Regions from separate parts of the Chryseobacterium sp. Marseille-Q3244 genome, predicted to be linked through region 2. Evidence: riboswitches for the same ligand, from Rfam matches in the RefSeq annotation. Region 2 holds a riboswitch; the other holds the start of a gene.
What was found. Region 2 has a riboswitch for cobalamin ahead of metE (5-methyltetrahydropteroyltriglutamate--homocysteine S-methyltransferase). Riboswitches for the same ligand answer to the same signal wherever they lie in the genome.
Positions count from the first base shown of each region.

Region 1: linked by a shared signal. The riboswitch ahead of NBX25_RS16440 (acyl-CoA thioesterase) and the one ahead of metE (5-methyltetrahydropteroyltriglutamate--homocysteine S-methyltransferase) in region 2 are both predicted to bind cobalamin.

Region 1 covers NZ_CALNWX010000009.1:75,561-91,134, reverse strand. The annotation lists gene NBX25_RS16515 (VWA domain-containing protein) at 1-712, shown strand, start outside; gene NBX25_RS16510 (vWA domain-containing protein) at 712-1,719, shown strand; gene NBX25_RS16505 (tetratricopeptide repeat protein) at 1,819-2,565, shown strand; gene NBX25_RS16500 (BatD family protein) at 2,565-4,304, shown strand; gene NBX25_RS16495 (MarC family protein) at 4,349-4,951, shown strand; gene NBX25_RS16490 (hypothetical protein) at 4,957-5,154, shown strand; gene NBX25_RS16485 (hypothetical protein) at 5,456-5,977, opposite strand; gene NBX25_RS16480 (chorismate-binding protein) at 6,125-7,093, opposite strand; gene NBX25_RS16475 (PaaI family thioesterase) at 7,317-7,745, opposite strand; gene NBX25_RS16470 (1-acyl-sn-glycerol-3-phosphate acyltransferase) at 7,810-8,394, opposite strand; gene NBX25_RS16465 (PspC domain-containing protein) at 8,708-10,426, opposite strand; gene NBX25_RS16460 (PadR family transcriptional regulator) at 10,438-10,767, opposite strand; gene NBX25_RS16455 (acyltransferase family protein) at 11,172-12,182, shown strand; gene NBX25_RS16450 (XAC2610-related protein) at 12,390-13,088, shown strand; gene NBX25_RS16445 (HD domain-containing protein) at 13,090-13,680, shown strand; gene NBX25_RS16440 (acyl-CoA thioesterase) at 13,728-14,111, opposite strand; cobalamin riboswitch at 14,228-14,408, opposite strand; gene NBX25_RS16435 (hypothetical protein) at 14,443-15,240, opposite strand; gene NBX25_RS16430 (hypothetical protein) at 15,318-15,574, opposite strand, start outside.
Region 2 covers NZ_CALNWX010000007.1:123,280-138,853, forward strand. The annotation lists gene metE (5-methyltetrahydropteroyltriglutamate--homocysteine S-methyltransferase) at 1-2,011, opposite strand, end outside; cobalamin riboswitch at 2,186-2,371, opposite strand; gene NBX25_RS14130 (Lrp/AsnC family transcriptional regulator) at 2,561-3,022, shown strand; gene NBX25_RS14135 (TonB-dependent receptor) at 3,140-3,457, opposite strand; gene NBX25_RS14140 (TonB-dependent receptor domain-containing protein) at 3,429-5,504, opposite strand; gene NBX25_RS14145 (bacteriocin-like protein) at 5,724-6,008, opposite strand; gene NBX25_RS14150 (XRE family transcriptional regulator) at 6,444-7,235, shown strand; gene NBX25_RS14155 (alkaline phosphatase) at 7,344-8,738, opposite strand; gene NBX25_RS14160 (GTP-binding protein) at 8,816-10,015, opposite strand; gene NBX25_RS14165 (MerC domain-containing protein) at 10,022-10,360, opposite strand; gene NBX25_RS14170 (Fur family transcriptional regulator) at 10,450-10,842, shown strand; gene NBX25_RS14175 (helix-turn-helix domain-containing protein) at 10,863-11,093, opposite strand; gene NBX25_RS14180 (hypothetical protein) at 11,222-11,704, opposite strand; gene NBX25_RS14185 (alpha/beta fold hydrolase) at 11,891-12,979, shown strand; gene NBX25_RS14190 (GNAT family N-acetyltransferase) at 12,988-13,491, opposite strand; gene NBX25_RS14195 (hypothetical protein) at 13,645-14,148, shown strand; gene NBX25_RS14200 (TSUP family transporter) at 14,333-15,574, opposite strand, start outside.

The DNA of each region.
Region 1 (15,574 bases), on a different contig from region 2:
TGATGTTTCACTCAGTATGCTGGCAAAAGATTTAAATCCCGACCGTATTACTGCCCTTAAAGATATTGCCGTTAAATTTGTTCAGAAACGTCCGAATGACAGGATTGGAGTAGTAGCCTATGCCGCAGAAGCATTTACCAAAGTTCCTGTTACCTCAGACCATCAGGTGGTGATTGATGAGATCAAAAACCTTAACTCTAACGGTCTTGAACCGGGAACAGCCATAGGAGAAGGTCTTTCCGTTGCAGTGAACCATTTAATTAAAAGTAAAGCCAAAAGTAAGGTCATTATTTTAATGACGGATGGGGTAAGCAATATTGAAAATGCGATTCCGCCACAACTTGCTGCAGAACTGGCCAAAAATAATGATATAAAGGTGTACACCATTGGGATTGGTACAAATGGTTATGCACTGATGCCAACAGCTGTGGATTTTTTCGGAGACCTTATTTTTACGGAAGCTGAGGTGACTATTGATGAAAATACACTGAGAGAAATTGCTCAGACTACAGGAGGGAAATACTTCAGGGCTACTTCTAACAGTAGTCTTGAAGAAGTATATGATGAGATCAATCAATTGGAAAAATCTGATGTAAAAGTGTCAAAGCTGTACAATTATGAGGAATATTTCAAAATCTTTTTATGGGTAGCCTTGGGTATGTTGGTGCTGGATGCATTATTGAGATGGGTGTTTTATAAAATTTTAAGCTGATGAGTTGGTCTTTAGGAAATTACTGGTATCTATTTTTACTGTTGTTACTGCCGCTGTTAGCTGTCTTTTTGGTCCGTTTTTTAAAATGGAGAAAGAAAAAGAGGGATGTTTTTGCTGCCAGTCAGTTTCATGATAATTTATTTGAGAAGAATTCAGGATTTACAAGGTTTTTTCCTGCATTATATCTATTGGGTACATTATTCCTGATATTCTCGATCATTGATCTTCTGAATGGTTCAGAAGAGGTGAAAAGCAATCAGAGATTAAATAATGTAATTTTTATGCTGGATGTTTCCAACTCTATGAATGCTGAAGATATTGAGCCGAGCCGTCTTACAGAAGCTAAAAACCTAATGATACAGACGATGTCGAAAATGAAGAACGATAAGATCGGGATTGTCATTTTTGCCGGGCAGGCCATATCAATCATGCCTTTAACAACAGATTATAATTCTGCTGAAACCTATATTGGTGCCATTGAAACCAATTCTATGAAGATTCAGGGGACAGATTTCCTGAAAGGAATGCAGGCTGCCACGGAGAAATTTAAAAATGTAAGCAAAGGATCGCGAAAAATTATACTACTGAGTGACGGTGAGGATAATGAAGGGAATGATAATGCCGCCATAAGGCTTGCTAATAAAGAAGGAATAACCATTACCTCTGTAGGAATAGGAACAGATGAAGGAGCCCCGGTTCCCGTATACAATGACGGACAGCTGATGGGGTATAAAACAGATGTCAACGGAAGTACTGTTATTTCCAAGAGACAGACTGAAGCCCTAAGTAAAATGGCTGGTTCTACGGGAGGAACATATATTGATGGTAATAATATCAATGAAGCTCCGGACAGGATTATTGATGCTATTAATAAGAAGTCTTCAGGATCAGAAACACTGGTGAAATCTCAGAATGCAAACCATTATTATCAATATTTTTTAGCAGTATCTATCCTGTTTTTCTTTTTAATTTATATTTTTAATCCCAAAAATGATTTTAATCTGTAGTTTCCCTTTATTTATAGAAGAATATCTACAGGTACTTTAACCGAATTTTAACAAATAAACCCCTGTTTCTTAACATATAAAGGAATAATTTTGCAGGTAATGAATACTAAAACCATATTTTTATCGTTTATAGTTGCTTTCTCCTTCTCAGGCTTTTTGTTTGGGCAGGAAAACTATAGGACTTTGGTTCATGAAGGCAATCAGAAATTTGACGGTAAAGATTATGATGGAGCCTCTTCCAAATATATGGAAGCTGTGAAATCTAATGATAAAGATTTTACGGCTCATTACAATATGGGAAATGCTCTGTATAAAAACAAAAAATATGAAGAAGCAAAAGCCGAGTTTGAAAAAGCACAACAGCTGTCACAGACTCTTCCGGATAAGGCTGCAGCCCTTCATAATTTAGGAAATACTTATATGCAGATGAATCAGCCGGAAAAAGCGGCAGATTATTATAAAAAATCGCTTAAACAAAACCCTTACAGTGAGGCTACCCGTAAGAATTATGAAATTGCCAAACTGAAAGAAAAAGAAAAGCAGCAAAATAAAAACGAGCAGAATAACTCCGGAAAAGGAGGTGGAGGCGGTAGCGATCAAAACAAAGGTGAAGATCAGAAAGGTGATAAAAAAGACCAAAGGCAGGATCAGGGAAATGGCCAGCAAAACGAAGGCAAAAGTGACCAGGGTACCCCTCAACAGAATCAGAATAATGAGGGCAAAATGCCAAAAAATCTTGAAAATCAGCTCTTAGATAAAATAAACGAAAAAGAAAAAGAAACCGCCAGAAGAATTTTAAATAAGAATTCTTATTCGATGCCCGCAAGCAACGAGAAAGATTGGTGATGAAAGACAAATTGATTTACATATTGCTTACTTTGGCATCCGTAATTACTTACGGACAGGTAAATCTTTCTCTTGACGCAGATAAAACCGAGTATGCTGGAAAGGATATTGTAAACCTTACCATTGTTCTTGAACTTAATGGAAGTGACCTTGTTCAACAGACAGGTTTTCAGCTTCCGGACCTTTCAAAATTCAACATTATCGGTAGTGGATCTGTAACCAATACAGTCATTGATCCGGCTACCAATACGCTTATTACTCAAAAAGTATCCAGAATTGCTCTTGAACCTAAGAAAAAAGGAAAGATCAAAATAGGATCTGTACTGGTAACTGTAAATAATAAAATTTATAAAACCGAACCTTTCGACGTTAATATCCGTGATATTATTGAAAAGAAATCTCTGGCCAGTAATACTTCCAATGAAGTCTATCTGAATATGGAGATTGAAGACAGGGATGTCTATCAGGATCAGCCTACTGTTGCTGTTCTGAAAGTATATTCCAGAAATATGGATAACCTTAGAAAAGTAAAGAATATCCGCCTTCCACAGCAGGATAATATCAATGTACATCCTATCAATTTCAATAAATCAGAGATTGATCCGTCTGATAACGGAAATATGGCATCTCAGATATTAGCCGTGTTTATGGTATTCCCAAATGAGGCTGGTTACGTTGAAGTTCCTGGAGTATCTGCATCTGTGAGTACTTATTCAAATAAAAATAAAATTGTTTCCAATAAAGTAAAGATTAACGTAAGAAAGCTTCCGGAAGGAGCACCAGACGGCTTTAAAAATGCAGTTGGAAATTTTAACGTAAGTGTTTACAATACTACTAAAGAAAAACCTGAGGCTAAAAAGCCTCTGAATGTTGTAGTAAAGGTTGCCGGAGAAGGAAACTTACCGGACCTTGTACTTCCGAAAATTGCAACATCTCCCGATTATGAAGTTTTTGCTCCAAAGATTACATCAAAAGTTTCTCCGGGTAAAACCGGAATGAAGGGGGAGATTCTGGCCAATTATGTAGTAATTCCTAATAAATCAGGAGCCATTTCTATCAAGATGGAACCATTTGCTTTCTTTGATCCTGAAAATAAAGAATATGTGGATGTAGGGCAAAGAATATTGGATGTTCATACATTTTCGCACGATCAGGTATTGGAATCCCGTTCTACGGTAGAAAAAGTGAATGAATATACCAATAACCTTTTAGAGACCGTAGATACACCGGTTCTGAAAACCACCTCATTTAAAGTTAAAGAGAAAAGTAAGTTTCATTGGAGTATTCTTTTGACCAATATTGCGATTCTTTTAGGCTTATTTGTTGTGTATCTGTTATTTAAGACTTGGCAAAAAAAACGCACATTAGTTAGGGAAACCGTATCTCAAAAACCTTTGGGTTCGGTGGCTGAAACAGAAAAGGAAATCAGAGAGTTGCTGAAAACGGATATCAATGATTATTTTGGTTATCTTGAAAACCTCAAAGATAATGGGGAGTATGAAAAGTTCTTTATTACTTTGGAAGAATTGGATCAGGAAATAAGAAATCAGTATTTCCAAAGCTCTGTTGCAGAGTTTAAGACTTTTCTTGAAAAGCACAAAGGTTCTTCCGTTGCGGAACAATATGGAAGATTGCAGCAGAAAATTCAGATGGAGAAATATTCTCCTGTGAAATCTCAAGAGGGGATCGAGGAACTTTTGAAAACAATTGTTAATTTATATTCACAAATTAGCAAATAGTCAGTTTATTTTCATATTTTTGCGAAATTTTTAATTACAAAGAGATGGAAATTTTTGATGGTTTCTCTTTTAAAGAGATCGTTACCAGCTTCATGGTTCTTTTTGCCGTTATTGATATTATCGGCTCAGTTCCCATTATAGTAAGCCTTCAGCAGAAGTTCGGAAAAATTGAAGCCGGAAAAGCTTCGATTACTGCGGGAGCAATTATGATAGTTTTCCTGTTTGTAGGAAATAAAATTCTAAAACTGATTGGTGTAGATGTAAATTCATTTGCCATTGCCGGAGCTTTTGTGATTTTTGTCATAGCACTGGAAATGATTCTAGGAATTGAAATCAATAAAACAACCGAAGCAAAGGCTGCATCTATCGTTCCCATTGCATTTCCATTGGTGGCAGGGGCCGGAACTTTAACAACAGCATTATCCCTCAGAGCTGAATTTCATGATATTAATATTATCTGCGGGATTATTCTTAATACAATTTTCGTATATTTGGTGCTGAAATCAGCGAAATGGTTGGAGCAGAAAATAGGAGATGCTACTTTGATGATTCTTCAGAAAGTTTTCGGTATTATTCTTTTAGCGATTTCAATTAAATTATTCACTGCAAATTTTGCCCAATTGGTGCTGAATTATGTTAATTTTTAAAAATTATGAAGAAGTTTTATAAAGTATTTTTAGTACTGTTCATCGTTTTCATCGCTATTAATTTATATGCTATCAACTGGCAGAATGACCTTATCGCTGATGAAGATAACATTAAGTTTGTATTTTCTGCATCTGCTGCAGCAATAGGCCTTATCCTGCTTTTTGTAATGGATACCTGGAGCCGAATCGGTGTAAAAAAGTAAATTAAATTTTATTGAGTTATCCAAATAGCTTCTGTTGTTTAATATGTTTATTCTCAGGTGTTTATAGGTTTGTTTTGAGTGAAAAATCGGATAACTTTCTAAAAGATTAGGCAAAAATCATAATTAAAAATTATAACTATTTGAAATTCAATATATAATTATTTCAAATGATGGAATTTAAAAGTATAACTCAAAAATTTTATATAGATATAGCCTCTTTCTTTTTGAAGGAGGTTTTTTATTGCTTACTGTGGGTTTTTCCGGCTAAAGGAGCATAACTAATCAATATGGAATAAAAGAGTTACAAATTATTGGCTTGATTAAAACTTTTGAGTGCTTTTTGGAATTCTGATTGTTTTTCAGCAACTACTTTGTACAGATCTAATTTTTTTCGGTCAATTTGAAGCAGGCTGTCTTGAGCTTTATCTATTTTAATGGTATCCTTAGTAAAAGTAAGTTGCTGTTGTTGTTCAATAGACAGCCGCTCGATGAGAAATAAGTTCTTCATTGCTTTGTAATACCCAATGGCAGTTGTTTTTACAGGTGAGCTTTCTTTAATGCCATCAGTGGATAATCCTGATAACGTTTTAATAATTGAATTAAAAAGCTGTTCTTGCTGATCTAAAGAAGTAAGAGCACCCTCGAAATTCTTTTTAATTAAATATTGGTTCTTTTGGATTTCATATCCGTTTTTACCAATCAGTGTATTAGAGGCAATCTGCTCTTGGTCTGTAACTGTTTTTTCAAAATTGGCTGTTTTTTCAGACTTACAGGATAAGAGCCCCAAAAGCAATAATTGAGCAAGAAAAAGATTTGATTTCATAATAATGTTTTTTTTCAATTGGTGTTTTGTAAAGGTATCAAAAGTTTATCACTTAAGATTTTTTTTTAAATTACCAGTTTTTATAGTCCATTAGAACAAAAGGATCTGATTTCCTGTAATAGATTTATAATATGAAGAGAAAGAATATTAAGAAACAACCAAATTCTTCAAAATAGCCTCAGACTTAAGCTCTGTTTCCGTCCATTCCTTTTCCGGGTTACTTTGAGCGGTAATTCCTCCGCCTACAAAAACATGTACTGAACCTTTATAAAGTCTTGCGCATCTAAGATTCACAAAATAAAGAACACTCTCTTCTGTTTCCACTTTGATATAACCAGCATAAAATTCACGAGGGAATTTCTCATATTTTCGGATATTTTCATTACAGAAATCTTTAGGAATACCACATACTGCAGGAGTAGGGTGTAAATCCTTTATTAAACTGTCAAGGTCATTGGACTTTATTATCGTTTTAAAGTCCGTACGAAGATGTTTAATATTTCCGGAAATATGGTCATAGGTTTCAGATTGCTGAATGTTGTCTGAATAGTTTTTCAGAATATTCTGAATGTAAGTGGTAACCGGTTTCTGTTCTTCAATCTCTTTTTCTGTCCATTCTTCAGATGTTGGAAGGGTTCCTGCCAGTGCCATAGTTTCAAACTCATGGGTGATTTTATTAAACTTACCTAATACTTCGGAAAAAGCGCCCATCCATGCATTTTCTCCATCGTTAAAAAGATATCTGAAGGCATTGGGATAGGATTGACATAATTTATCGAAACTTGCCTTATAATCAATCGTATTAAAGTCCGTAAAGATCTTTCTCCTTGCATACACCAGTTTAGGAAGATCATTTTCTTTAATAACCTCAATTACCTGTTGTAGAGTATTGCAGTATTCTTCTTTAGTTTCTGCTGTAAAACCCGTTGTATCTTTTACCAGGGATTCATTAGTGATCGTAATGTCATTAAATTTTACAGCATCAACCTTGATGATATTTCCATTAAAGTTGATCTGATTCAGGCTGTTATAAGTATAAAAATTGACTGCGTTTTTATCAGTTGTTTCTTCTACAGTATGCAATCCTTCGTTGAAGGGAAGTTTGAAATAAATCATGTGTTATGAACGGATTTTGAAAATCACTAACCGGAAATAATATAGGAAATTCCGAAGTTGATTTTCCTTTCTGCAAAGGTATTATTAGTCTTAAAGATGTCAAAATTATATGAGCTGTTTTTTATAACAACATCAGTAAAGGGACAGAAAAATAAAAGATTACGGTAGGGAAATAAAAAAAGCCCAATTTTTTTTGAGCTTTTTAATGGTATGTCTGTTCAACCTACTTATTGATGATGTTATTCGTCATCGTCGTATGGTTGATAAGCGTTCCTTTTTCATCCCTGATCTCAATTTCAGAGACGTGCATTGTTTTTCCTTTTCTGATGAAACGGGCAGTAGCCGTTACTATTCCGTCCTTTTTACTTCTTAGGTGATTGGAATTAATGTTGGTGCCTACACCATAATATTTATCACCATCAATGAAGATGTTAGACAGGCTTGAACCCAATGTTTCAGCCAGTACGCAGCTTGCTCCTCCGTGCATGATCCCAAAAGGCTGATGAGTTCTTGGGAGTACAGGCATTGTAGCGGTAAGAGTTTCATTTTCAAGATCTATATCAATGAATTTGATTTCCATTGCTTTTGCCAGGGTTTCGCCACCCCAGTTATTGATGAATGCTAATATTTCTTCTTTTGTCTGACCTTTCATTTTTTTATAGATAAGAGATAATTGATAAATGATGATGGGAAGATCGTAATTTATTTTACTTTTATTATTCCCCTGAACCCATAATATTAGGGTTCCAGTTGGCAGAAACCTTAGGAACAATGTCGTTTTTCACATAATAATCCTGAATTTCCTGCATGATCTCAGAAAACGGAACGGACGCAATTCTTTCATAAGGAATTGTGTAACCAAGGTATACGATGTTTCTTTTGAAATCTCCTGCTGCCAATACAATGGGTACTTTTGCTGCCATTGCCATATGGTAGAATCCTTTTCTCCATTTCGGAACCCAGCTTCTGGTGCCTTCCGGAGTAATAACAAGACTGAAATCTTCTTTGGCAAACTTGCTGGCTACAAAATTGACAAGGTCATTTTTCTGACTTCTGTCAATACCAATACCACCAAGTCCTTTTACAACACTTCCGTACCAAGCTTTGGTGTGGGCGTCCTTAATGATGATTTTTAAAGGTTTATTCAGAGACCAATAGGCAAAGTTTCCTAAGATGTATTCCATATTATGGGTATGTGGTGCTACCACCAGAATACATCTGTTCAGGTTGTTAACGTCGCCCTGCAGAACAACTTTCCAGCCTAATAATTTTAACATTAGTTTGCCTATCAGCTTTTTCATAGTTTCTTGGATTAAAAACAAAAAAGTATAACCAAACTGGTTATACTTTTACAAATATATTGAAATATTATTGCTCTTAAAACAAACCGTTGATTAAATCTACGATTTTCATTACGAATTCCATTGCAAATTGTATCATGATAAGAGTGTTTTTTAGTGTTGGTTGGTTATTAAATTTTAGCTATACGAAATTAAAACATTTTTTTCACATAGAGAACTAAATATTAGCTTTTTTCACTTTTCTGAGAGAAGAATGGTGTGAATTTCAAACGGTTGCCTTTCATTCACACCTTCTACCACTCTCTGTAGTTAATTATTTAGTTTGTATGGATATTTCGTTTTTTCCGTCTTTTATTTTGATGTCCACATCTTTGTTGATTTTTTTGATATCAGATGCTACGGAATCAATAACTTTCTTAGCCTGGTTGTTCGGAACTTTTTTACCGTTAATGATAATGCTGTCTTTATCATTAGAGTTATATTCTATACTGGATCCGTTTACAGTAATCTTATTTTTTTCGATTCTGATTCCGTTGTGGTTTTCATCTTTGTTCTGGTCATCATCATCGATACCGTCTCCGTTCAGGTCACCGTCAAAATCAATTCTGTCTTTTTTCAATGGGATGACCACTGCATTTTGAGGAACTACAAGTTCATAATTTACTCTGTAATCTCTGAATCTGTGCTCATACGGATATTTAATGTAATTTGGAAGTATTACTTTATTGTTTACAACCTCTACGGGAACTGTTACCTGAATTGGGAAGTTATAACCGTTTCCTTCTTTTTTGATGATTAAGTAAGGGGTTTTTACTTCCGGTTTTCTTGTCACTTCTACTGAGATATAATCTTCTTCATACACTGATCTTTTATCAGAATAGATGTCATCGTCATAGGCTTTATAATTTTGCGGAATACTTACTTGTTTTACGTCCACATATACGGTGTCAGAAGTCGTATTGATGGCTATATTTTCTATATCTTCTTTACTGCCTTTGTAGATCAGGTTTTTCTTAGCCATGCTGATTCCGAAATAAGTCCCCAGTCCGATCAGAAGAAGGAATAATCCGCCCACTACCCATCCAAGATTTCTCAGTTTTGTTTTTGGAGAGAATATTTTAATACTTAGTAAGCTGAAAAGAATGGCAGGAATTAAACTTCCTATAATCATGATAGCTGCCAGTACTTTATCCAGACCGTTATCATCCATATAGAATCTGATCTGATTGGCTCCAGGGAAATCTGTATCCATCCCGAAAAGGGCAAATAGTACAAATACTCCAATAATACTTCCTACAGCTACCAATACAGAGAATGCACCAATTATATATTTGAATATATTCCATATTCCACTTCCTGCATTGTCAATGTAAGGTTTGTTTTCGTTGTAGATTTCTCCGACCCTCTGAGTAGATTCATTGGCAAATTGTACCAATTTATTAGACTCATTCTTAAGATTGTCGAAGTTCATAGGCTTTCCCTGCATCTTCAGGAAATCTGAAGCGGTTTGTGCTTTTGGAAGTACTAACCAAAGGATTAAATAAAGAAGTAAGATCACTAAAGCACTTCCTGCGGCAGGAATCATTACTAAGAAAACAACTACCCAGATAACTCTCATGGCAGTAATGTCCATTCCTACATAATGAGCTAAACCTGCGCAAACCCCTGCGATTTTCTGTTTTTCAGGATCACGGAACAATTGTTTTTTGTCTGTATAAGGATTTCCTGTGTTTGTATTTTTAGTTGTATTTTTTTCAGAAAAATAAGCTTCTTCCTGCTCTTCGATCTTTTCAGGTGTTCCGATCTGTGCGATTACTTTTTCTACATCCGTATCGTTGATCACTTCACGTTTTCCCAGAGAATCTCTGAAGATCTCCACCATTCTTATTTCTATGTCATGCATTACCTCATCTGCTTCCGAAGCATCCAGTGAGCTTCTCAGAGCGTTCAGGTAATCGCTGAGCTTTATATATGCGTGTTCTTCTATTGTAAAAGAAAAACCTGCGAGTCCTATTGAGAGTGTCTTGTTCATAGCTTTGTTTTTTAATGTTGTTGTGTAATTTGGTTTACTGAAGCGGTAAGCTCATTCCACGTGTTTTGAAGTTCATCCAGGAAAAGTTTTCCTTTTTCTGTGATCTGATAATATTTTCTGGGTGGTCCTCCAGTAGATTCTTCCCATCTGTAAGAGAGAAACTCTCCATTTTTAAGTCTTGTGAGAAGAGGGTAGAGGGTACCTTCCACAACATCCAGTTTTCCTTTTTTCAGTTCGTCAATAAGATCAGAAACATACATTTCGCGATTATTGATGAGACTTAGAATACAGAATTCCAGAATTCCTTTTCGCATTTGCGCTTTGGTATTTTCAGTATTCATCTTTGATAAGTTTTGTTAATTAAGGTTATATTTTAGAAAAATGCTCCTAGCTAGTTGAGCCTATTCTAATTTTACATTACAAAGATATGTAAATAAAATGGTATTATGCAATACAAAGTAGTGAAATTTTAAAAATAAAATAATTAATATATTGATAATCAGTTAAATAATTTTATACGTAATTTTTATTTGAATAGATTTTGATTGATTTTTTTAAAAAAAATCAAATTTTTAGATAAAAAATATGGGAATATTAACTAATCAATATTAAAGTATTAGGTAATTAACACAATAAACTTTCAATATATGTTAAATGCTTACGAATCAGGTTTATAACATTAACTTAAAGGTGTGTAATTGTTTAAAATATATTTCAAATGGTATTTATTTGTTAAATTAGTTCCATGAAAAATAATTTTAATTGGCTTCGATTACTTTTCTCAACATTAGTGATTTTTTCCCATTCATTTGACCTAACCGGAAATTCAGATTTCCTTTTTGATTTGACAAAGACAACTTCATTAGGAGCAATTGCAGTAGCATTTTTCTTTGTTTTAAGTGGTTACCTAATTTTTCAAAGTGTTGAAAATTCTAAGAGCCTTTTCGATTATTTTTGGAAAAGATCACTAAGACTTTTCCCTGCATTATTAGTTATGCTTTGTTTTTCAATGGGGGTAATGGTTTTACTAAATTATAAAGTGGTTTTTCAAAAAGATTTTTGGTATTATTTACCAAATAATTTAAGTCTGTATAACGTTCAATACAATGTCCCGGGTATGTTTGTAAACAACCCTTATCCCAACGCTACAAATAGCAGTCTTTGGTCATTGGCCTACGAGTTTAGCATGTACATAGTTATAAGTTTTTTGTTTTTTATTAAATCGTCAATAACTAAAAGAAACTTGTTAATACTTGGTTTTCTAATAAGTGTATGTCTTACAGCGTTTAACCCTAATTACCTAAGCTCTTTTTTCAATACAATTAATCTGGAATCTATTCTGTTTTACAAGCTTTCTGCATTGTTCTTTGGCGGGGCATTAATGAATTTTGTAAAATTCAGATTCAATTGGCTTCTGTTTGTCATACTATTAGTTTCCTTAGCCATTAGCTTTTATTTTGGTGTATTTCATATAACCTCATCCTTTATATTCCCGTTATTAATTATTCCTTTAGGTGAAGATTATTTTCAATCATTTCAACTTCCAAAAAAGTTAGGAGATATATCATATGGCGTCTATATTTATGCCTTTTTTATCCAACAAGTTTTTATGAGCTTTTTGAATTTGTCTCCTATTTTATTGTTTACTTTATCAACAATTGTAACTTACATCTTATCTTATTTTTCATGGCATTTTGTAGAGAAAAAGATGAAACGATTTAAAACCATTTATAGTCCGCAATTACAGTCCCAGTAAGATATATTTTAAGGGCTATCTTTTATAATAACATAAAACCACCATTAATTCTGAAAGTATTTACTTTCCTATACCTGTATATTAAATATTTCCAAAACAACTCATTGATCATAATTCGTTCTTTATGAGTTTTGAAATCGGAACTATGATTCGTATTTTTGTTTGAAAGTTTTTTATAAAACATTTGAATCCAATATTACTATGAACATGAATATTTTGAATTATTACAGGAGTATATCCGCTTTTATGCTATTAGGTCCTTTATGTTTTGGACAATATCAATTTGAAGTTAAAGAGGCATCCAAAAATTATAATGCTATCATTCATATAGACAATTGTTTCGATGACCAATGTATGGATAAAGGAACTGTTGAGGTATTTGATAATAAAAACAGTAAAGTGCAGAGCTTTACATCAGATAATCTGGTTTTAAAACTTGGAAAAGGACAGAGACTGGAGCGTGGAAAAGTAATAGCCCTAACAAATGAACAAAGCCCTGTGATTTTTGGTGACTTTAATTTTGACGGAACCGAAGATCTGGCGATAAGAAATGGAAATATGGGGAATTACAGTTCAGCATCTTATGATGTATATGTATTCAATAGTACCAGAATGTCGTTTGTAAAAAGTAAAGAACTTACAGAGTTGGGATCAGATAATTTTGATTTTTTTGAAACAGATCCGGTTCGTAAACGCCTTATTGCCTTTGGAAAATCCGGATGTTGTAATTTTTTTACTACAGAATATGAAGTCATTCCAAATAAAGGACTCGATAAAGTGCTTGAAAAAGAAGAAGACGAAAGCGAAGATGGCTATGTGAAAGTTATCATCAAAGAAAAAAAGAATAATAAGTGGACTACCAGAACCAAGGTATATCCATCAGATCAATATAATAGAGGAAAGTAAAATGAAAATCCAGAAAGAAATCGATTTTATCCTGGCTGTTGATGCCCTGAAAAATGTACAGAGAAGAAATTACAATGCAGATGATTCCAGAAGAGAGAATACAGCAGAACACTCCTGGCAGATCATTATTCTGGCCCAAATCCTTTATCCCTATGCTAAAAACCGTATGGATATTGATTTGTTGAGAGTGATAAGAATGCTTTCCATTCATGACCTTGTCGAAATTGAAGCGGGTGATACTTTTCTTTTCGACGAAGCTGCTATGGTTGGAAAGTTTGAAAGAGAAAAGATGTCTGCACAGAAAATTTTCGGAATTCTGGATGAGCCTTTACGGTCGGAATTCTTTAATCTATGGCTTGAGTTTGAGGAAGAGGCAACTCCGGATGCCATTTTTGCCTGTTCTATTGACAGGATTATGCCTTTTATTCTGAATTCCTATACTTCAGGAAAAAGCTGGACAGAGGCTGGGGTTACCGAAAAGCAGATCAGAAATATGCTTGAAAATGCCATTACCAGAGCTTCGGATGAAATGGGAGAGGCCTTTGAACTGTTACTGAGGAAAGGTCTGGAAACGGAAAAAGTTTTAAAATAAATAGTATGAAAAGTTTCGGGCGGCCAAAGGCCGCCCGAAACTTTTATTTATAAGATCTGGATTGGTTTCTTGAATTCATCAATTGCTACAAAAGTAAAGTCTCCCACAATTGCTTTTTCTCTTTCGTAAGAGTACATTTGTTCTGTGTAGATCTCAACACTTACTTTCATACTGGTTTTTCCAACATATGAAACTTTTCCGATCAGTTCTACAATTGTTCCTGCAGGAATTGGTTTTTTAAAATCGATTTTGTCACTGCTTACTGTTACCACTCTTTTTCTTGCGAAACGGGTCGCAGCAATAAAGGCTACTTCATCCATAAGCTGCATGGCTGTACCTCCGAAAAGAGTATCGTAATGATTGGTTGTGTTAGGGAAAACCGCTTTAAAGATTCTGGTTTCTGCAGCTTCAATTCTTTCTTCTGTAGTCATATTTCATTATTAATTAAGGCGAAATGAAATCGTATCAAAACAACAGAATAATGACAGGAACGTTGGAGGCCCCTGAAAGAATCCATCAGATCAATAAAACTTCAAATCGCGAAAGTTTCTTGTTTAAGAAATCGGCAGGTCTCCTGACTTGTAACATCTTTTATCTCCTTCCCATGCCTCGCACAGTGGATCTTTTGATAAAGATTTCAGTTACTTACAGTTGCGCGACAGTCCGTGATTTTCACACGGTTCCCTTTTAATCTGCGGTTATGCAGAACCAGTTTCTATGATGAATAAGCGTAAAACTTTTTCGGCTGCAAAATTAATGAATTTATTCCGGATTATGATAAATAATCTGGCTGATTACTCTTCCCTTCTTGATAGTCCATAGGGTTGTATATCTGTTTTCGCCGGAACCATTGATCATGTAAAGGAAAATGTTGTCATTGTCCAGAGAAGTTACTCCAATATTGTTGAAATCCATGGTAGGCTGGAACATATTTTTGATGGCTTCTCTCACGAAAACAGAACCTCTTCCAGGTTGTTGAAGTCTGATTGATTTAATCTCCGTCATTCCTTCAGGAAGATCATTTCCAATTCCCCATGGTTTTACTTTATCAATGGTAAGAAGCTTTCCTTCGGCATCTTTTTCCTTTTTACGGTAACTGGCATTAGATGGATATATGTCAATCACCACTTTACTTCTCTGGGCAGTAGGAATTTTAGGGTCAGAATTATCTGTAAAGATCAGTGATTTTCCGTTTTTAGATTTAGAAGGTGTATAGGCGGGAAGCTGATCAACAAAGGCAATACGCTCTTTGTTCACCATTCCTTCTTTGTCAAGGGTTTCATAGCGTACAAAAGGTTTGTCATCGTCCTGCTTTTCAGGATATTTGATCCAGATCCATTCCGTTTCTCCGGGAGCAGGCTTTACATAAACAAAAACATCCCCTTTGCGCATGCGGATCTTATCTACAATTTTCCTGTAATTATCCTTATGCACACGAACATTGGCATAGCCTTCTTCAGCTTTTACAACACCAAAAGGAACTTTATTCTGTCCTTTGACGAAGGCTAAAGAAAAAAAACTGAAAGCAGACAGGTACAATGTCTTGTTTACTGAAATCATCTTAACAAATTTTAGATCCCCAAATATATAAATTAAATGTTTTTTGGATGGGTAAAATAAAAAGGTATTTATTGAAATTACCAATACCCTCTAAATAATTTATAAAATTCTTCATCAGGAATATGGTACTTATCATTCTCCAGTACCCATTCCAGGGATTCTTTGCTAAGGTTTAGTCTGTCATAGGCTTTAGTTTTCAAATATTTTTGTTGTTCATTAGTGATACTGTATATTATTTGCCCTGTTTTATCATCTACCAATATTGTTATCTCTTTCGTCGTTCTGTCTTCTGGATGTGGATTGAGAAAGATGTACCAATAGGAATGAATATCAT
Region 2 (15,574 bases):
CCGCATCCATATCTGCAATATTCTTAATGATATCATTAAATTCCGAATAACACATATGAGTATGAATCTGGGTAGCGTCTTCTACTCCACTTGCTGATATTTTAAATGCCTCTACAGCCCATTTCAGGTAATTTTGCCATTCTGTTTTCCTCAATGGAAGGCCTTCACGGATAGCTGGTTCATCAATCTGAATAATTCTGATGCCTGCCTTTTCCAGATCCTGAACTTCATCACGAATGGCAAGAGCAATCTGTTTACAAGTTTCAGAACGGGGCTGATCATCGCGTACAAATGACCATTGTAATATGGTTACAGGACCTGTTAACATTCCTTTTACCCATTGATTGGTTTGAGACTGAGCATATTGAGACCAGTATACGGTCATAGGTTCAGGTCTGGATACATCTCCGAAGATGATCGGAGGTTTTACGCAACGGCTTCCATAGCTTTGTACCCAGCCGTTTTTAGTAAAGGTAAATCCTTTCAGTTGCTCTCCGAAATATTCCACCATATCATTACGTTCATATTCTCCATGTACAAGAACGTCTATTCCGATACTTTCCTGCCAACGGATGGTTCTTTGGGTTTCTTCTTTTAATAAAGCATCATATTGTTCTGCAGTCAGTTCTCCTTTTTTGAATTTTGCCCTCCAGGTTCTTACTTCTGCTGTCTGTGGAAATGATCCGATGGTTGTAGTGGGAAATAAAGGAAGCTGCAATGCTTTTTGTTGCTCTTCTTTACGGATATGGAAAGAATTTTTTCTTTGTGAATCTTTCTCAGTCACGGCATTCGCTCTGAGTTTTACATTTTCATTATGGATCAATGAAGATGTTTTTCTATCTGAAACCGCTTTTTTATTTTCTTCAAAATCCTGAAGAATATTCTCATCAGAAGTTTCTGAAGCTAATTCTTTCAGGGTAACCACTTCTTTTACTTTTTGTTTTGCGAAAGCGAGCCAGTTTTTGATTTCAGCATTAAGGCTGGTTTCAAAGTCTAAATCACATGGTGAATGAAGCAGGGAGCATGACGGAGCGATTAAAACTCTTTCAGCTCCCAGTGTTTCGATTGCTTTTTTAATAAAGGATAGAGAGTTTTCGTAATCATTTTTCCATATGTTTCTTCCGTCTACGATTCCAAGAGACAGACTCAGGTGTTCAGGAATAGAATGAAGAACATCTTCGAGTTGTTCAGGATTTCTTACCAGATCAATATGCAGAACATTTACAGGAAGTGATGTGGCAAGAGCTAAATTATTCTTTAATCCTTCAAAATAAGTGGTTACAATGAATGTAAGCTTTGGAAACTGTCTTCTAAGTTCAGCATACACAAAAGTATAGACTTCTTTTGCTTTTTCATTGATATCTAATGCTAAAAAGGGTTCATCAAACTGAATCCACTGAGCGCCCTGGCTTTGTAGTTTTGAGATAATCTCAACATAGACCGGAAGAAGATTGTGGGCAAGATCCAGTTTATCAAATCCTTCTTCCTTCTCTTTTCCTAAAAGCAGATAAGAAACGAGACCGATAATCACAGGTTTTGCATTGATCCCCGCCTGTTTGGCGCCTGCAAATTCATTGAAAATCTTATCTGAAGTAAGTTTGAATTGCTGGTTTTTATGAAATTCAGGAACGATGTAGTGATAATTGGTATCAAACCATTTGGTCATTTCCATGGCTGTGATATCTAATTCATCTTTCTGGTATCCTCTTGCCATGGCAAAATAAAGATCCAATTCAGAATTGTTTTTTTTCAGGGCTACTTCATGATAGCGCGTTGGAATAGCGCCTACTACCAGACTCATATCCAGAACCTGATCGTAATAAGAAAAATCATTACATGGAATAAGATCAATTCCGGCTTCTTTCTGAAGGTTCCAGTTTTGACTGCAGATGTTTCTTCCTACGGTAAGAAGTTCTTCCAAAACAATTTTACCTGACCAATATTGTTCGCAGGCTTTTTTAAGTTCTCTTTTGCTACCAATACGCGGATAGCCCAGAATGTGAGTTTGCATTTTTACAAATTTTAAATTAAACTTATTTTAAATGCTCTTTTCATGCTTCGTAATACTTGCTAGGATAGAAAAATTTGAAATCAATGATACAAGTGCATGGTACTACTTCATCCGGAGATAAAATGTACTGCAATATATCATCTGTATGACTCAAAAGCTTCAGACCGCGAAAGCATTGTCAATTCAGTAAAGGCAGGTCTCCTGACTTGTAACGGTTTCTGTCATCCTTCCTGCTTTTGGCAGTGGATATCCAAGGACAGAAACCTTTGGTGTGTTACTTACAGTTGCGCGACAGTTCGTGATTTTCACACGATTCCCTATTAATTTACCTTAAGTAAAACCTTTCCTGTTTGATGAAGATTGTAAAGAACTGATCTTTTATCAATATCAAGCCTGATAAAAGATTTTAATTTTGTGTAAAATTATTAAAACAGAATATAATAGCAATTAAAAGTAATTTATTCGGTTAAATAAACTTTTTAAATGGTATTATATAGAATATAATTCTGTAAATTTGGATGATTTTAAACTCTAAAAGAATAATATTCTGTGGAACAACTCGATGATAAGGATTTAAAACTCTTGAAACTGCTTCAGAACAACGCAAAGCTGACAGTTAAAGAGCTGGCAAAGGAAGTTAATCTATCTCCATCTCCTGTTTTTGAGCGGGTAAGAAGGCTTGAGCAGGAAGGTTTCGTGAAAAGATATGCGGCGGTTCTGGATGCTGAAAAGCTTAATCGCGGATTTACGGTGTTTTGCCAGATCAAATTAAAAATTCATGATCGGTCCGTGGGTTATGATTTTGTAAAAGAAATTCTGGAAATTCAGGAAGTGGCAGAATGTTACAATATTTCCGGAGATTTTGATTTCTTATTAAAGGTTCAGGTTCGGGATATGAAACATTATCAGGATTTTGTATTCAATAAGCTAGGCTCTGTAGATTCTATAGGGAGTACCCATAGCACATTTGTAATGGCTGAAGTAAAGAATAATCAAGGGATAACTTTATAAAAAGGTATCCGTTAAAAATTTTAGATATTGAATTTCATGCTGTTGCAAGAATCAAAATTGGGGCATACACAGTAAATAATAGTCATGTTTTACAAGTGTTCTGCCCCAAAATATAGATTATATTGTTATTTTTATTCCGGCTGAGATATTAATGCCTGGTAGGGGACTTAGGAACTTTAGTTGTGAGTTTTGAAGCCTTGCTTCAGAATTCAACAGATTGTTTCCCACGATATAATATTCCAAATTTCCTATTCCTAAGCTATCGTCTTTATAGGAAACGCGGACATTAAGCAATGAAAATGCAGGCATTGGAAGTTCAGGATTAATATTCTTTCCTAAGTATTTTTGTTTTAAATAATGGTCAAAACCAATATTGATGCTGAAATTCTGTATATTACCTTCAAGATTAAATCCAAAACGGCATATAATCACCATCGCTCCATTTTCTTATTGAGCTGTCTGCAACACTGATGTTTCTTACCAGATCATAATAAGCTCCTATTTCCCATTTTCCTATTTTGTTAAGATCAACTTTGTAAGCAGCTTCTGCTTCAACTCCGTTGATTTCAGTATCATCAGAACGCCATTCTTTAACCAGGAAAACTTCCCGGGAAATTCCGGTGTGAGCGAGATAAATATAATTTTTATAGGAAGTATGGTACCAGTTAGCAGATACACGAAGATTTTTCAGATTGATTCCGGCTCCCAGTTCTACAGTTTTTGCTATTTCTTTATCTAGTCTGTCATCACCGTTTTCTTCCGTCAGGATCGCGAAATGATTATTCCCTGCGTAAAGTTCGTTCACTTCCGGGGCTCTTTCGGAGTGATTATACTGGGCTTTTAAATAAGCTTTTTTAAAGATATTCCACTGTGCTGAAGTATGAAGCTGGTGAAGCGTAAAATCCCTGTCGCTGAGTTTTCCTCCTGAAAGACCACGGCTTCTTACGTATTTTTTATCTGCATCTGCTCTGCGCTGAACATGATCATTCCTATAGCCTAGATCCAGTTGAACACTGTTGAAATCAAGATGCTGCATCGTAAATATTCCGATTTCGCGGCTTATCGTATTGGGTAGGTATCTCTGTTTCCCATCTCCTGTCATATCTCTATATTGAATGTCAAGACCTGTGGTTCCACTGAGGAATTTCAGTTTCTGTTGTACAATTTCCAAACGCCCATTATGCTGATTCACTTCAAACTGATTGGCCCGCTGGCGATCAATAAGTTCAGCGTTTTTTGAAAATACTCCCATATAATTTAATTTGATACTGGAAATTGGGAAACCTGTAAATTGATAACCGGACTCAAACATTGCTTTATGAGATAAGCTCCTGATATTGATAGGTCGGTACTCTATTTTGGGTTGAGGCTTTCCGTGAGTGTGCTGCGGCATTTTGGGAAGAGTATAGCCAGGAACACCAAAATATGAAAAAGAGTTTTGATAAGCTCCACCTGCATAGAATGATTTTCCTATATAACTTGTTCCAACATAAAAAGAATTGCTTTCCGAATGGCTGTTGGGGATTTCTCCATCTTTTGTTTGAACGTAATCTCTGATATTATTAACTTCATCTTTATAGCGGTCTTTTACAGGATCCTGACCGGAAACATACAGTTGATTCTTTGGGTTGGGATAATGTTTACCATCTGAAGGATTGTAATAGGTAGGACTGAATGTGTATAGGTCTCCTTCTGAAAGTTCGTATTCTATCATATGATCTATAGCAAACTGACTGATATATGGAAAGAGACTTTTGTTGAGTACGTGCCTTGAATCTACTTCTATCTGGCAAAGAGATTGCAAAATGCTGTTGAAGCCTACTAATGAGGGATCATAACATCTGCTGTCCTTAGATTTTCCGGGAATTCTTACAATTTCTTGTTTTTGGTTGGCTGCTCCCACCGTCCATACCCAGTTTTTTGCGATAACTCCTTTTGCTGAGAATGCCTGTTTTTGTCCACTATTACTTCCGCCCTCAAGGAGTCCACGAAAATTGATTGTTTTATTGGGCAATTGACGGGGAACATAATCTGTTTCAATATCGATAGCTCCTCCAATAGCTTTCCCTCCATAAAGGACTGATGCGGAGTTTTTATAAACAGTAATGTTTTGAACACTGTTCATTTCAATATCAGTATTAAAATCTGGGCTTATCCCGGAAAGATCGTTTACTGCAACTCCGTTTTCCAGTATTTTTACACGATTTCCGCTGAGGCTTCTGATAACCGGAGCACCAGAGTTAGGGCCATATCCGGAATTTTGGATACCTGGGATTTTTCTCAGGGTTTCCCCCAAAGTATTGGATTGAATAAAATCCAGCTTCTTCCTCGAAATATTTACACTGTTGTAATCCGTTTTTCCTTGTATTTGTATAGACTCTATGTCTTTTACATTCTTTTTTTCAGGATTAAGTTTCTGCGCTTTCAGTAGTGATGGGTAGATAAGAGAGCTTCCCATCAAAAAATAAAGGGTCTTTTTCATGTGCATGTTACTTTAATTATCAGGCAAATCTAGATAATTAAATTTATTAATGCAACATAGTTGCTTTAATGATTTACAGATGTATAAATGAAATTAAAGCTAAATAACTAGAGGATAGATAGGTATGTATTGGTGTTTATTGATATTATTTTTTATTAAAATAAAAAAGCCGCTCTGAAAAGAGCGGCATACTTTTTTAACTTTTAATGGAGCTGCTGATTAGCAAGTAGAACCACACTCTAATAATTTGATGTGGATTACACCATTAACGACACACTGTGTTTGGCATAAAGCGTTTCCTACAACGGTACCAACACCGCCGATAACACCACCTACTGTAGAACCTACACCGCCAACAACACCGCCAACGATAGTACCTACTCCTCCGATAACGCCACCAACAACGCCACCTAGACCACCGATTAATCCTCCAATTGGATCGAGTAATCCTTCTCCTGAAATAGATTTTAGTTCGTTTCTGTCTAGTTTTTTGAAATTTTTCATGATTAAAATTTTATATGATTAATACATCACAAATATATGATAAATAATAATAAACTTATATTATTTTGAATAAAATAATTAAACAATTTTATTATTTAATATTTCGTTAATATAAATGGATAATTTTAGTAATGTCGTTTTTGTTTGTATCTGATTGATTTACTAAATTTTAAAAAACATATCTCAAATTTTAAATAGTAGAGTTAATATTTTCAATATAACCGAACTTTTTTTTGGTTAATATTAAAAATTTGTCAAAATGAGTTTTTTTAGGATAAAAACAAGGGATTAGCCATTAAAAACAGATATTTTATCTGTCGATTTTAGTGTCTATAGTTAACAAATGATAAAATTCTCCAAATTTTGTGGTAAATGCTTTCTTTATTATTGATAACAGGAGGCAAAATTCGTATTTTTGTGGACATACTTCTATCAATGTCAATTTTTTCAAATAATATACGCTCTCTGAGAGCCAAGAGAAAGGTTTCTCAACAAAATGTAGCTGATGATCTTACGATCTCCCGAGTGAGATATTCTAAATACGAAAATGGAATTTCAGAACCTCCTATCGAGCTTCTTGTTAAAATATCCAAATATTTTCATGTCAGTATAGATCTGTTATTGTCTGTGGATCTCCAAAAGTATTCAACAGAGGATATGCTGAAGCTTCCGGATAATAGAATCGTTCTGCCGGTAGCTGTGGATGATCTTGGAAATGATACCATCGAAATCATTCCCCAGAAAGCTTCTATGGGGTATCTGGAAGGATACAGTGATGTGGGATATATTGAAAGCCTTCAACGCATTGCCCTACCCTTTTTAAATAATGGAAAATACAGAGCATTTCCGGCAGACGGAGATTCAATGCCACCATTCAGAAACGGTTCTTATATTGTGGGAAAATATGTAGAGGGAATTGACGAACTGAAACCTGGAAAAACCTATGTTTTTATTACTCAAAACGATGGGATTACCTATAAACGTTTTAAGGAACATAAAGGAAATGCGATCTGTGTAAGTGCAGATAACTCTTTCTATGAACCTTATGACATTGCGTTTGAAGATATCGTAGAAATCTGGCAATATGCCTCAGGAATTTTTCCGGAAGATTTTGAACCGGGAGATTATGAAAGCTACAATTTCAAAGAAATGTTCAGGGAATTGAGACAGGACATCAAAGAATTGGATAAAAAAGTGTCTACACGTCGTAGAAAATCTTCGAAATAAATGATGTAATAACATGACAAATAAACAGGCTCTTCAAATTAAATTGGAGAGCCTGTTTTAAAACCAAATAAAAATGTTAATATGATATGAAAATACTTTCTCGTTATATTATATAGGAGATGCTTCCAGCATTAGATCATGAAGATCTGTATTTTTAATATAAGGCTGTAAAAGCTGACTTCCTGGTCCGTAGGCTGCTACTTCCACATAATCTCCTGAATGATCCATGCTGATCCAGCCTACTGAATTCTGGCTTTTCTGAATTTCTGAATAAAGTTTGAACGGTAATTTCTTATAATTATAAAGTCCTTCTTCTTTTTCGAGTCCGTTATAAAAACTTTGCAAGTGTTTGGCTTCATCATCGCTTAATGTCAGTTTGTTAGCTTCATATATCCAGTCTTTTATATCCTTGACTGAATGGTCTTTATGGATTTTATTCAGAATATATTCATTGGTATATTGATAGGATGAAATACTATTAAAGTTTTGAGTTGCCTTATTCCCATAAATTATTCCCGGATTAGCATTTCCATGATCTGTTGTGATAATGACTAAGGTGTTTCCATCTTTTTCAGCAAAATCTATTGCTGTTTTCACGGCATCGTCAAATGCCAACTGATCGTGAATCAGTGCAGCAATATCGTTGGCATGAGCAGCCCAGTCCACTTTTCCACCTTCTATCTGAAGAACAAAACCTTCCGGATGATCCTTCATATGATCAATAGCAGCTCCTGTCATCTCTGCTAAACTCGGAGTATTCTCGAACTCAGAAAGATTAGCCCTGTCAATACTGTAAGGCAAAGCTCCTGTATTGAAGATTCCTAATATTTTGTCTCCCTTTTTAATCGTTTTTAGATCGGCACGATTTTTCAGAACTTGATATTTCTTTTTTCTGTAAACAGAATAGAGATCTTTTTGGTCTTCTCTTTTTAATGGATTAAAAAACTCATCTCCTCCTCCCATCAGAACATCTATTCCCAGTTCTGCATACATTTCAGCAATTTGAGGTTCTGCATTTCTTTTGGCTGAATTGACGCAGAAACCCGCAGGAGTGGCATGCGTAATGGTTACAGTAGTTACACAGCCAATTTTTTTTCCAGCTTTTTTATATTTTTGCCATATTGGAATATGGGTTTCTCCATGAGCACCCATATTTAATACTCCGTTCTGTACCCTTATTCCTCCTCCGAAAGCGGAACTGGCGGCAGCAGAATCTGTTACAACAGAACTGGCAGAAGCAGTATCCATTAGTGCCCGTGAAACTTTTTTCTGATGATATAAACTGAGCCAATGACTTTCCTTTCCTAAAATATTTCTGGAATAAAGATCTGCCATTGAAAGTGTTCCCAGACTCATTCCATCACTGATTAGAAATATAATATTTTTTGCTTTTCCGTTTTCTGGAAGAGCAATATTCTTTTTAGAACTCCAAAGTTCAGAGGGTGACAGGGATAATAATCCTGAAAGTAAAACTGAACCTTTTAGAAATTTTCTTCTATCCATATATTGTATAAATAATACCCTAAATTATTTCATATTTCTATTTAATGACACTTAGTTGCATTAATAAATAGTTAAATTTAAATATGTTTTGGAAATGGATCTTCAAAATCTGATTTTTGGTCAAATAATTCCTTTTCAATATCATTGATTAGACAGTGAGTGAGATTTTGTAAAATTTGCTCTTTGTCTAGATATTGTCCAATGAAAACCAATTCATTCATTCTGTCGCCCCAATTTTTATCCCATCTGCTTTCGATAAATTCCTGATTTTCTATAAAAGAAACATATTGTGCCCTTTGACTCAAAGGCATACTGCTCCACCAAACTCCTGCTTTCTCCAGGCGAAATGAGCCTCCAGCCTGGGAAAAATTCAATGCATCATCAGGTCTGGAAGCCAGCCAGAAAAGTCCTTTAGCTCTTAATATGCCTTCCGGATAATGATTAAGATATTCCCAAAGTCTCTCCGGGTGAAAGGGTCTTTTATCTCTAAATACTACAGAACCTATTCCATATTCTTCCGTTTCCGGAGTATGATGGTCAGACTCTAATTCCTTTTGCCAGCCTGCGGAGGACTGTGCTTTATCAAAATCAAATAGTTTTGTGTTTACAATATGTTTGAGATCGATCTGTCCAAATTCCGATTCCAGAATAACAGCATCCGGATTTAATTTTTTAAGTGCAGATTTCAAGAATCCAAGAGTTTCCGGATCAATTAAATCTGTTTTATTCAGAATAATAACATTGGCAAACTCAATCTGGTCAGTAAGAAGGTTGACAATGGTACGGTAATCGCCCTCCATGTCAGTAAGATCACGGTCCATCAATCGTTCATTCGAAGCAAAATCTTTCATGAAATTGAAGCCATCAACTACTGTTACCATAGTATCTACATAACTGAAACGGGAAAGGTCTATTCCACTTTCTTCATCAATATAGGTAAAAGTTTGTGCTACGGGAATAGGTTCACTGATTCCTGTACTTTCGATTAAAAGATAGTCGAAGCGGTTTTCATGAGCTAAACGCTCTACTTCTTCCATAAGATCTTCTCTTAATGTACAACAGATGCATCCATTACTCATTTCAACCAGTTTTTCTTCTGTTCTTGAAAGGGTGTTTTGATTTTCTACCAGTCGGGCATCAATGTTAATTTCACTCATATCATTGACAATGACTGCTACTTTTAAACCTTGTTTATTATGTAGAATATGGTTTAATAAAGTTGTTTTTCCAGCTCCTAAAAAACCACTAAGTACCGTTACAGGAAGTTTCTTTTTCATGTATTCTTAATGTTTATGGTTTTTAAAGTTGATAAGATGTGCTATAATCAGTCCAACTGCGCCTATATAGATGAAAGGCAGATGAATTTCAAATATAAAGTCAACCAATATTGAAATGGCAATGAATCCAAGTGAAGCCCAGAATAAAATTTGCAGCCCATTGCTGGTTATCTGCTTGGTCTGTCTGTATACCACAAAGGTTCCAATCATAAGAAATGCAAGGTCGATATAAGGATTATGTGATATCCCCAAAGGAATAATAAGCAACAATGGGAAGATAATACAATGAATCAGGCATAGAACGGCGGCTGATATTCCTACTGCATCAAGAATTTTTGACTTCATAAAAAGATTAGGATTTAAAATTGTTATTGTAACTTTGTTGCAAATGTATATATAAAAAATTAAATAACGCAACTTTGTTGCATTAAAATATGAAACAGGTTAGAAATACCCACGCCAAAACTGAAATTTTAAACCTTATTAATGACTCTGAGGTAGCACTGAGCCATTCTGATATTCAGAAGAAATTAGGTGAGCTCTGCAATAGAGTCACGATTTACAGGGTTTTAGAACGTCTTGAAAATGAGGGAGCTATTCACAGGATTGTTAATGTGGATGGTGTTGTTAATTTTGCGAAATGCAGTGGAAAATGTAGTCATGAACAACATTTTCATAATCATGTTCACTTTAACTGTAAAAAATGCCATTCAGTGACATGTATTGAGAATGCAATCCCTGAAATCAGTCTACCAGAGCATTTTATTGCTGAAGAATATAACTTTATTATCAGTGGTGTTTGTCCGAAATGCACCATGAAGGCATAAATAACTTCCAGATATATGCTTTAATTTCCTCTGTATGCAGAAGGCGTCATGCTGGTATATCTTTTGAAAAACCGACAAAACAGTGAGGACTCAGTAAAATTTAGTACATCAGCAATTTCCATTACTGACAGGTTGGTTGTTTTCAATAATGATTTTGCCTGCGCTACAACCGCTTCATTGATCCAAGCCAGGATAGATTTTCCTGTCTGTTTACGGATTATTGTCGTTAGATATTTGCTGGTGAGATGCATTTTCTACGCATTAAAGGAAACGCTTCTTTCTTCTTTATGATGCTGGTATAATAAATCAAAATATACTTTTTGACCATAAAAAAGCCTCCTTAAAATAACTTTAAGGAGGCTTTATTTTTTTACATCCGCTATAAAGGAGATATATACACTTCTATTTTAGTTCCATCATAGTTGAACGTTCCATCAGAATTGATTTTCCCAAGAACCCATTTCATATCTACCGGAACAGACCATGCAGAACCTAATGAAAATCCATTAACGGATCTGATTTCATTTCCGTTTCCTGTGGTAATGGCTGAATGAAACCATGTTTTGTCGATAGGTCTGTAGAAACCAATGGCTTTTCCTTTAGGAATTGGAGAGTATCCGTCCCATTTTTTTCCTCCGGTATAGTTGAAGGTTTCTAACCATTTCTGGCCTGCTGAACCTGCTAATTGATCCGGAGTGATGCTGGCTCCTCTCATATACAGGGCATAAGCAACCACATCGTGGCACACTCCATTGCTGTATTTTGAAATATTTTCTGCTCCTGAAAGAACCGCGTGAGCGACGGGAGCCCTTTCAGATAAAGATAACTGAGCCTTCCTGGCTCCTTCTGGTGTTACTGACATATTAATGTGATTTGTTTGGTTAGCGTAAAGATAAGCTTTTTAAAATTAATTGAAAATGAATGAATTATAGTAGAAACTATATATAATCACTAGTGTCCTTCAATATTGATACTCAGTTGTAACTTTTAATGTATATATCTGACATATTGTATATTAAAACTCTACTGAATCATACAGACACCAATCATGAAACATACAATTATATCGTTTATTGCTTTATTACTCCCATTTATAATGTTCGGACAGGCCCCCAAAACAGGTAACGAATATAGTGAAGCCAGGGAAATTATCAAGGACCTGGATTCGATCGTAAGCCCTAACGGAATTCAGGAAAGATATAAAGCGACTATCGGCGGTGCTCAACAATGGGTATATGTTCGTGGGCAGAATAAAGAAAATCCTGTAATCTTATTTGTACATGGGGGACCAGCCTCTCCTATTTCTCCGGTGATGTGGATGTTTCAACGGCCTATAGAAGAATATTTTACGGTAGTGAATTATGACCAGAGAGCATCCGGTAAAACCTATAATGCTAATGATACGCTGAGTTTAAAGAATACGATTACTATCAATCAATATGTAGATGATGCTATACAACTTGCAGAACTGATTAAAGAAAAATATAAAAAGAAAAAAGTACTTCTGATAGGACATAGCTGGGGGACAATAATCTCTATGAAGGCTGCGTTAAAAAGACCGGATCTATTCTATGCGTATGTTGGGATCGGGCAGATTATTAATACCAGGGATAATGAAAGATTAAGTGTTGATTTTGCAGTAAAAGAAGCTACCCGTCTGAAAAATGATTTGGCTTTAAAGGAGCTGGCTTCCATAGCGCCTTATCCGGGAAATACCCCGATTACGCGGCAGAGAATTATTATTGCAAGGAAATGGCCTCAATATTACGGAGGTTTAACGGCGTACAGAAACAATTCCAGGTATTTCTTCCAGGCTCCGCTTCTATCTCCGGAGTATTCCTATAATGATGCGGAAGCTATAGGAAAAGGAAGTTTATTTACCCTGTCCAAAGTACTTCCGGAGTTTCTTGATACTGATTTTAAGAATATTAAATCATTTCCGATTCCGGTTTTCATGTTTATGGGCAGACATGATTATACCACTCCCTCAGAGCCTACGGATCAATGGCTTCAAAATGTAAAAGCTCCTTTTAAAAAGGGAATATGGTTTGAAAATTCAGCTCACCTGATTCCTTTTGAAGAACCTGGAAAAATGCTGGTTACTCTATTGAATGATGTTCAGCCTGTCTGCAAATAATAAAATCTTTACACATCCAGCTGGAAAAGTGCCATTGTAGCATTATGATAGTGATCCGGACGGCCTTCTGTATCGGTCATTTTTTGATCCCCAAGATAGGTAAATCCACATTTCACATAATAATCTGTTAACCTCTGATTTCCCGCTGTAGTATCCATCCTTACGTACAATTTGTTGTGTTGAGAAGCAAATTGTTTTGCCCATTCTACGATCTGTTCTACAAATTTCTGTCCACGAAAGTTAGGATTGGTTGCGATTCTGTGAATATATATAGCCGGATCTTCATTTTTATCTTCCCAAACCTGGTGGTCATCAAAGGTAATGCTCCATACACAAGCTACCTGTTTATCTACTGTAATTTTAAAATGACGGTTTTCACTGATTTCAGTTTCAATCATATTTCGATCAAACTCAGGCCATTGTATACCGGATACGGTTTTCTTAAAATCAGAAGCTATTTTATATAAACTAAGGACCACTTCAATATCCTGCAAAGATGTATTCACTACCATTATTCCTGTTATGGGACGAAGTTACGAAAAATGCATGGGAATCTTTCCTTATTGTTATTCAGAATGGGTATAAATACCGTTGGATTCTTTATGTTACGTTGGGAAACGTAAATAAAAATACTATTTTTATCGGCCCAAAAGAAAAAAACAAATATGCCGACTGATGCTTCTCATAAGCTGATTCCGATGACGACCTTCGTGCTTGAATATTATGCCCACGAAGGATATGCCGATCTTCAAACCTTGAGTTTGATGAATAATTATGCTAATTTTTTAAAACAACCTCTTACATTAGGAATGTTTGTTCCTGTAGATCCCAACGGAAATGTATTGAAAGAACCTAAAAATTACACTTCATGGAAATTATTGGAGCATAATGACAACGATCATGAGAGAACAGATATGGCAGGTTTTGAAGAGTATGGTGAGTATCAGAAAGCAGAACGTAATTGTATGTTTGAAGGCTTTAGAGTAGATTATAACGGATATTCTAAAGTAAGAATTGTGGCTTCTTACGATACCTCTATAGAATTATCATTCAATAAAAACGATCTGATCCCTACAGGTTTCAATGATGTGGAATCGCTTACTGTTTTTGATGATATCTTTTTGACATCTAGTGCTTTAAAAGTAATTGGGATAAAGGATAGAAAATAACCTATCTATTACTTAATATATTAATTACAAATCCGGTTATTCTTATCCAGGTTTCTATTTTTTACCATTTTTTTACGTAAAAAACTATGTGCCTATGTGGTTTTAGAAAGAATTTTATTTTACCACATAGACAAATAGATGAATATCTTTATTTTCATAAAGGGAAACTGTTAACATCCTGACCTTATAAAAATGTTTTGACAATTGTTACCAGACTCATCAGAATAACGACTACTCCTACTACCACAAACATTTTCTTGGTAGGAAGTTTGGAGGTAAGCATGGCGGAAAACGGAGCGGTAAAGACTCCACCTAACAGAAGTCCCAACACAATATTCCAGTGATGAATTCCAATGGTAAATATAAAAGTGATGGCACTGGTTACTGTCAGCAAAAACTTGGCAACTGTAGAACTTCCCACAACATAACGGGGAATTCTGCCTTCTTTAATTAACGTTCCGGTAACTAATGGCCCCCAACCGCCTCCTGCAAAGGAATCTATAAAACCACCAACAAACCCCAGTACTCTCAGGTTGGTTCTTCTTTTGGTTTTGATGCGGCCTTTATTTTTTTCTTTAAAGGCATTTCTCAAGATATTTGATCCCAAATACAAGGTGTAACAGGCAATAATCGGCTTTACGATATGGGCATAATGTTCTCCGTAATGAGATAAAGTTAATGCACCAATGATAGATCCCACAATAGCCAGCGGGAACAGTACCCAAACCATTTTTTTATTGACATTTCCCAGTTTATAATGGCTAAATCCTCCGGCAGCGGTTGTAAAAGACTCTGCTGAGTGAATACTGGCACTTACAACGGGTGGTGGAACATTCAGTAAAAGTAATATAGTAGTACAGATAACTCCATATCCCATTCCCATGGATCCGGCAACAATTTCAGCCATAAAACCGGCAAACAGCATCCAGTAAAAAATATGACCATCTTTGCTTAGGAAAGTTTGAATGTCACTAGAAAGATCAAACTGATACACCACAAGACCAAAGATTCCGATAAGCAGCATCACTCCTATAATTGCCAGATAGATATTGGCTTTTCTCTGGACCGTTTTAGTAATATTGATAAGCTTTTCAATCTCCAGATCAGGTTTTGCAGGAGATAATTTTCCGTCAGACAGGTATTGTGTGGTGATCTTATTGAGTTCTGTGACTTTGTGGTTAAAATCTCCTTTTAACTGATTGCGGATGTTCTGCATATTATCCAGCACAAGGTCCATTTCATCAGGGATGGTTTCAGTGAATGTTTCTCTAAGCCTTTTAGCAATGGTAGGAGATTTTCCATTGGTGGAAATGGCAATTTTAAGACTTCCTTTTTTAACAATGGAACCTAGATAGAAATCACATAGGTCGGGCTTGTCTGCAATATTAACCAATACATTTTTTTTGTGAGCATCTTCACGGATCTG